2 regions of the Desulfovibrio sp. SGI.169 genome follow, and region 1 is predicted to be linked to the other one. Evidence: predicted binding sites of a transcription regulator. Region 1 holds the regulator's gene; the other holds the start of a gene.
The links. Region 1 encodes sigma-54, which starts transcription at its own class of promoters, with help from an activator protein. Its sites were predicted from a motif close to CTGGCACGGNNNNTGCTT; they were not measured.
Positions count from the first base shown of each region.

Region 1 (3,857 bases):
AGCCTGCACGAGGCTCTGATTCACGGCGGCGTGGCCAACCGCGTGGCGGTGGAGCTGCGTTACGTCAATTCCGAGAATGTGACCGAGCGGAACGCGGCCTCGGTGTTCGAGGGCTGTGACGGCATTCTGGTGCCTGGCGGTTTCGGCTATCGCGGCGTGGAAGGCAAGATAGCGGCCATCCGCTATGCCCGTGAAAAGCGTGTGCCCTTTTTTGGCATCTGCCTGGGCATGCAGTGCGCGGTCATTGAGTTTGCCCGGCATGCGGCGGGTCTGGAAGATGCCAATTCAGAAGAATTTAATCCCCTGTCCGACCACAAGGTTATTTATCTGATGACCGAGTGGTTCGACTTCCGCACCAAAAATGTGGAAAAACGCGATGCCAGCAGCGACAAGGGCGGCACCATGCGTCTTGGCTCCTACCCCTGCAAGGTGCAGCCAGGCACCAGGGCCCATGAGGCGTACAAAAAGGATATGGTGGATGAGCGGCATCGCCACCGCTACGAATTTAACAATGCCTTCAAGGAAATTCTGGGACAGAAGGGCATGATCTTCAGCGGCACGGCCCCGGACGACTCTCTGGTGGAAATCATTGAACTGCCTGACCATCCCTGGTTTTTGGGCTGTCAGTTTCACCCTGAGTTCAAGTCCCGTCCCATGGCGGCCCATCCCCTGTTCCGCGAGTTCATCAAGGCGGCCAAGGGGCAATCCAGGGCCTGAATGCGGGATGCCGCCCGCCGCCGGGCTTGAAGCGCGCAAAGGTGGGCTTTTCGCCTCCCCGGGGCTGCCGACTTGTGTCGGCAGCCCCGGAAATCAGGAGCGGGGCGCGGCTTTGCCGCGCCGCAAGCGGCTGCTTTTCGTGTCTTTCAGCCGCGCAAGCGGCCTGAACGGCGCAAACATCGCAAAGCGTGCTTCGTCAATAGTCTGGCGCGAAAAGGGAGGCGAAACGTCTCCCTTTTCGCGCGCGGGTCAGCAGACTGCCGGTCTGGGCGAACCGCCGGCGCGGGCCTATTCCACCGCATCTTGTCGCAGCCTTCGGCTATTGCATAAATTGTCAGCATGTGGCACAATTCTTGTAAATAGAAAATTTGTTAAATATTTCACCTCGTCAGCGTAAAAGAGCGGTCATGGCACTGGAACTTCGTCAGCAATTGAAATTGGCCCAGCAGTTGGTCATGACGCCGCAACTGCAGCAGGCCATCAAACTGCTTCAGCTTTCGCGTCTGGAGCTGCTGGAGACCGTTCAGCAGGAGCTGCTGGACAATCCTTTTCTTGAAGAGTCTTCCGGCGATGACGCTGTTGATTCGGCTGCCCAAAGCGAGCGCCGGGACAGCGTTGAAGAGGAGGTTTATGACAAAGAATTGGCCAAGGACGCCTCGTGGGAGGACTACCTCGGCGAGTTTGCCAGCACTCCCCGCCTGATGCAGCAGCGCGAGTTTGAAGCCTCGGAAGAAATTTCACCTCTGGAAGCCCGCTATGCCGCCAAGCCTTCTCTGGAAGGGCATCTGCTCTGGCAGTTGCGTCTCTCCACACTGACCGACGAGCAAAAAGAAATCGGCGAGGTCATTATCGGCAATCTGGCTTCCTCCGGCTATTTGCAGGCCACGCTGGAAGAAATTGCGGAGATGACCAAATCTTCTTCCGACGCGGTGCGAACCGTGCTGGAGCGCGTGCAGCTGTTTGATCCCGTGGGCGTGGCCGCGCGCGACGCGCGGGAATGCTTGCTGATACAACTGAAAAGCCTGAATTACGACCGTGACCCCATCTTGCTTGAGCTGGTTCAATCCCACCTGGAAGACCTGGAGGCCAAGCGCTACAAGCCGCTGCTGCGCAAGTTCAAGCTAGATATGGAGGAACTCAAGGAATATCTTGATATCATCCAGAGTCTTGACCCGCTGCCCGGCGCGAGTTTCGGCGGCGGCGAACCCACCTATGTGAGTCCGGATGTCTTTGTCTACAAGATGGGCGATGAATTCGTCATTCTGCTCAATGAGGACGGGCTGCCGCAGTTGCAGCTTTCTTCGCTTTATCACATGGATATGGGAAGCTCCTCGGACAAGGAAAAGGAATACTTTGCAGAAAAAATGCGTTCGGCCACTTGGCTGATCAAGAGCCTGTACCAGCGTCAGCGCACGCTGTACAAGGTGGTGGAAAGCATTGTGCGCCATCAGCGGCCTTTTTTTGAGAACGGCGTCACCAGGCTGGCTCCGCTGATTCTGAAAGACATAGCCGATGATATCGGCATGCATGAATCCACGGTCAGCAGAATTACCAGCAATAAATATGTGGCCACGCCTCACGGAATTTTTGAACTGAAGTTTTTCTTCAACAGCGGTCTTGAGCTGGATGACGGCAGTCAGGTCGGCTCGGAAAGCGTCAAGGCCCTGATCAAGAAATTTATTGCCGATGAGGACCCCAAGGGGCCCCTGAGCGACGAACGCATCGGCGAGATGCTCAAGGAACGCCTGAAAGTGAACATAGCCCGCCGCACTGTGGCAAAATACCGCACGGCGCTGGATATTCCCTCGTCGTCACGTCGCAAGGAGCACTTCTGATCCCGCAGCGGTGCTTTGCAATCCCAAGGAGGAAACATGAATATATCTTTTGCGTTCAAGAACTTTGAGGCCTCCGATCATCTGAAGAAGTATGCCCGCCGCCGCATGGAAAAGCTGGGGCGTTTTTACGGCAAATCCGCCGGTCTGGAAGTAAACGTCGTGCTCACAGTGGACAAGTTCCGCCACCGCTGCGAAGTAACCGTCAGCGGTGAGGGGCTGCACATCAATGCCACAGAGCAGACTTCCGATATGTATGCGGCCATTGATCTTGTGGTTGACAAGGTGGAGGCTCAGATCAAGCGGCAGGTTTCCAGGGTCAAGGAGCAGCGCCGCAAGGCCCGCAACACTGAGGTGGATGTCTTCACCTATAACCTGGAAGCCCAGCATGAAGAAAATCAGCCCGTGGTGGGTACAGACCGCTTCGCCCCCAAGCCGTTGCATCTGGATGAGGCGCTGATGCAGCTGGATGCCATCGGCAGCGAGTTTCTGGTATTTCTCAATGCTGAAAGCAATCGCGTCAATGTGGTCTACCGGCGTCGCACCAGCGGTTATGCCCTGATTGACCCCGTGCTGTAGGTTGAGCCATGTTTGATCCGCCGGGCCGGTGGGTTTCCGCTCCGGTTCGGCGGCGTCCGCGAATATGCCATGAACACGCCACACGCTCCCTGTCGCAAGCCTTCCGGCGCGGATTTGACCGGGGTCGGTTCCGAAACCGCCACACGCGCCGTGCAGGTTTGCATTGTCACCGGCCTTTCCGGCGCCGGTAAAAGCACCGCTCTGCAAGTCTTTGAGGACTTGCGCTATTTTACCGTTGACGGTCTGCCCGCGAGCCTGGCGCCGGAAATGGCCGGCATGATGGAGCGGTCTTCCATGAGCCATTTCCGGGGCATTGCCCTGGGCATGGACATGCGCCAGAGCAATTTTTTGGATGAAATCAACGATGCGTTGAGCGTCATGGCCGCCAGGGGCATCCGACCGCTGTTGCTGTTTCTGGAGGCTGAGGCGCAGGTGCTCATGCGACGCTACGCCACCACCCGCCGCCCGCATCCTCTGGAACGCGAGGGCATGGGCCTTGAGGCCGCTCTTGCCGCCGAGCGCAACCGCCTGCGTGTCCTGCGGGAAATGGCTGATCTGGTCATCGACACTTCGCGTTTTTCCATCCATGACCTGCGGCGTTCCATTCAGAAGCGCTGGAGCGGCAACAAGGAAAATTTGCGCGCCATACGCGTCAATGTAATTTCCTTTGGCTTCAAGTACGGGGTTCCCCGCGAAGCGGACATGGTTTTTGATTTGCGTTTCCTGTCC
Region 1 is NZ_JBNPLS010000020.1:2,291-6,147, reverse strand. It holds gene ACQRA4_RS10170 (CTP synthase) at 1-717, shown strand, start outside; gene rpoN (RNA polymerase factor sigma-54) at 1,125-2,552, shown strand; gene hpf (ribosome hibernation-promoting factor, HPF/YfiA family) at 2,589-3,128, shown strand; gene rapZ (RNase adapter RapZ) at 3,198-3,857, shown strand, end outside.

Region 2 (3,857 bases), on a different contig from region 1:
TGATGCTTTTCGTGCTGCTCTATTCCCCCTGCTTCGTTGCTCTGGTGGTCATCCGGCAGGAGGCGGGAAGCTGGGGATGGCTGGTCTTCAGCATAGTGTTCAATACGGCGCTGGCCTATGCGGTGGCTGTGACGGCCTATCAGGTGGGCAGGGCTGTCTGGGGATAAAACGGCAAGATAGCCCGTTCCCGCCGGAACGCGACCGTGATGAGAGCCCGCGCCGCCCGCCTTGACAAAGGTTGTGCGGCGCGGGCATTATTGGGATTGTACTCTGGCCCCGTCAGCCCGACGACATGGCCGGCATAACCTGTTGCTTCCGGCGTGTCCGGGTGCGGGAGGGCATATGGCTACTCGAACCGGAGCCTGTCTGCTGGTCCTGCTCGTTTCCCTCTGCTTCTGCACCGGCGCGCACGCCTGGGACGCCTATGTGGTGCGGGTGGAAGACGGCAACACCATTTCGGTCTGTGAACGGCCGGACAGGGATGAACCCTCTGTCATCCTTCGTTTTTATGGCATTGACGCCCCGTCGCAGAGGCAGCCTTTCGGTCGCGAAGCGCGGGATTTTCTGCTCCGTCTGATGCCGAAAGGCACGAAAGTGAGCGTGGACAGTGTGGGCGCGGACGACCAGCTCACCATGAACGCGCTGGTGCAGGTAGCCGGAAAATCCGTCAACTACCAGCTTTTGATTGAGGGCCTGGCCTGGGTGAACCGTTTGACATGCAAGGCCATGTTCTGCCGCCGCTGGTACATTCAGGAACATCAGGCCGTTGTGAACCGGCGCGGCCTGTGGGGACTGAATATGAGCACGCCGCCCTGGCAGTGGAGCCGATGACCGGCGGCGGAAAACACAAAGGAGCGGATATGAGCGCTGCATGCCCGCAGGAGGTGCGGGATTTTCTGGACAACTGGCGGGCCGACCCTCTGAACGCGCGTCAGGCATTCACGGCCTACAGGGACTTTCTCGCGAATCTGCCCGGCGTGAGCCTGAATTTCAAGGCCCGGCCGGGCGTCAGCTATTCCCTGCGGGCCCGGCATGAGGCGCAGCGACAACGCGAACTTTTCGCGCTTGTGGATGTGGTGGACGATGAGCCTGAAAGCCGCTGGCTGTCTGTCTGCTTTTACGCCGATATGATTACGGACCCGGAAGAACTGGGCGACTATGTGCCGGAAGGGCTGATGGGCGAGGACGCCTGTTGCTTCAACCTGGATAAGGACGACGCGACCATGCGCGACTATATCGCCGCGCGTCTGGCCGAAGCCGCCAAAAGCGCCGCCGCGTGAGCTCCGCGGGCATCCCGGCCACATCCTGTTGCGTGGCCATAGATTTTGAAACATCCGGTTATGCGGCCCACTGCGCCTGCGCCGTGGGGCTTGCGCGCATTGAGGGCGGTCGCGTTGCGGACTGTTTTTACAGCCTGTTGCGGCCGCCCTCCACACGGGTGATGTTTACGGAAATTCACGGTCTGACCTGGCCCATGCTCAAGGATGCGCCCACGTTCGCCGAGGCATGGCCGGAGGCGGTCGCTTTTTTGCGCGGCGCGCGTTTTCTGCTGGCGCACAACGCCTCTTTTGACCGTCGCGTGCTGACGGCCTGCTGCCGGGCCGCCGGACAGCCCGCGCCGAATACGCCCTTTCTCTGCACCCTGAAGGGCGCGCGGCGCAGCCTGCCTCTGCCGTCCAAGAAACTTGATCAGCTTTGCAAATATTTCAACATCGCCCTGGATCACCACAATGCCGCGTCTGACGCGCAAGCCTGCGCTCAGGTTTATCTGCGTCTGCGCGCCCTGGGCGTTACGGACGCCCAGATGCGCCTCTGAACCCGGCAAAATTCCGTCTCTGCCGCTTCTTATGCCGCTGGCTTATTTCCCGCAGAATGAATCTTGACTTTTGACAGAGTCAAAGTTCAAAGGCGCGCGCTACCGGCGCCTGCACGTCAACAGGCGGCCCCGCGTCTCGCGGCGTCTGCCGGCGTTCTCCGCCGGCAGGGCGTTTCAAGCTGAAACGCTTTATGGGCCGTTCCGGCCCAGGCTCTGGTTTTGCGTGCAGCCGACGAAAGCCTGACGCCATGCCTGTTCCGCTTTGTTTTCCGAAAGCGCGCTACGCCAAATGCTTGGCGCCGCCTCCGTTTTTATCATATAATATGTTTGATTCATTATAATAGTTTATTCTGGAACGCTCTTTGCTTGTCCTGGGCATGCATTTCTCTCGGGAATGCGGGAGGCGTTATGAAGAGTTTGTTCAACAGCCAGATTGGTCTTGTCGGTCGGGTCATGGACATGCAGCTTCAGCGGCAGAACGTGATCACCAGCAACCTGGCCAACGTGGAAACCCCCAATTACAAACCGCGCGAACTTGCTTTTGAAAAAGAGCTGCAAAGCGCGCTGGGGCTTGACATGCGGGGCCGCATGAGCATCACCAGCGAGGGGCACATGCCCGCGGCGTTCAATCCGGACAATTTCGGCCCCGAGTGGTCCAAACAGTTCAAACCTCGTCAGATTCACGGCGAAGATCGCGTCAATCTGGACAAGGAAATGGCCAAGCACGCTAAAAATCAGTTGCAATATACGGCCCTGACCCAGGTTATGAGCAAGACGTTCGAGGGCATATCCACCGTCATTGCGGACGGCAAACAGGTTTAGCCGGGAGATCGTCATGGATTTTCTGACAGCGCTTGATATCGGAGCTTCCGGGCTCACGGCGGATCGCACCCGCATCAATACCATCGCCATGAACCTGGCCAACGCCAAGACAACGCGCACGCCGCTGGGCGGCCCCTATCGTCGGCGCACGGTGGTTCAGGCCGCCACGGATGTGGATGATCCCTTTTCCGTGCACATGCGCTCGGCTTTGGACCGTGAGCTCAAGGGGGTGCGCGTTATGGCCGTGACAATGGACAAACGCCCGCTCAAACAGGTTTATGAGCCGGGGCATCCCGACGCCAATGCCGAGGGCTATGTTTCATATCCAGATATCAATGTGGTGGAGGAGATGGCCAACCTGATGAGCGCCCAGCGCAACTATGAGGCCAACGTCACCACGGTGGAAGCCATCAAGGGCATGTACAACAAGGCTCTTGAAATAGGCAAACCATAGTTTTCGCAGGCAGCAAGGAGTAGGTTATGAGCGTTCAGGCACTGGGCTTGCGGGCTTACAGCGACGCGTTGCGGCATTTCAACAAGGTGGACAGCTCTCTCAAGCAGGGCATGCCCGTGGGCAAGCAGACGCTGTTTTCCCGCACTCTGGATCAGAGTCTGCTGCGCGACAGTGTGGACAAGGGGGAAACCTTCGGCGCGCAGGCCGACTTCATTCGCTATCCGGATCAGCAGCATACCCCTGTTGTGCCGGACAACAGCTTTACCAGTACGGTCACAAATTCCCTGAACAAGGTCAATGAGCTGCAAAACGCCAAGGCCCAGGCCATTGACGATTTCGCATCCGGGCGCACGCAGAACGTGCACGAGCTGATGATCACCATGCAGAAGTCCAGCCTGGCCATGAAACTGACCAGCGCCGTGCGCGGCAAGGTGCTGGAGGCGTATAAAGAAATTTCCAAAATGCAATTCTAAATGAACGCTTCACCGGCTAGCGTCCGGGTTCAAGGCATTAATATAAAAGATGCCAATGGCGGCGCAAAAGGCGAAAAGGAATACGCGCCGCATCGTTCACAGCGCATGGCAATTTCGGGCCAGCCCTTGAGCCCGCCAAACATGATTTCTCTTTCGCGTCGCTGTTCATGAAGCTCATTGTCATGGGCCGCCGGCTCTTTCCGGCCGCGCCGGCCCGGAATATTTTTTGAATTCTGGCAAGTTCACGCTTGAAGCATGCCTTGCTGGCCGCGCAAGCGCAATTTGTGCAACT
Region 2 is NZ_JBNPLS010000007.1:54,678-58,534, forward strand. It holds gene feoB (ferrous iron transport protein B) at 1-167, shown strand, start outside; gene ACQRA4_RS05470 (thermonuclease family protein) at 343-831, shown strand; gene ACQRA4_RS05475 (hypothetical protein) at 861-1,280, shown strand; gene ACQRA4_RS05480 (3'-5' exonuclease) at 1,277-1,816, shown strand; gene flgB (flagellar basal body rod protein FlgB) at 2,225-2,638, shown strand; gene flgC (flagellar basal body rod protein FlgC) at 2,652-3,092, shown strand; gene fliE (flagellar hook-basal body complex protein FliE) at 3,119-3,565, shown strand.
Region 2: the regulator sigma-54 is predicted to act here: its motif matches at 2,167-2,184, upstream of flgB (flagellar basal body rod protein FlgB).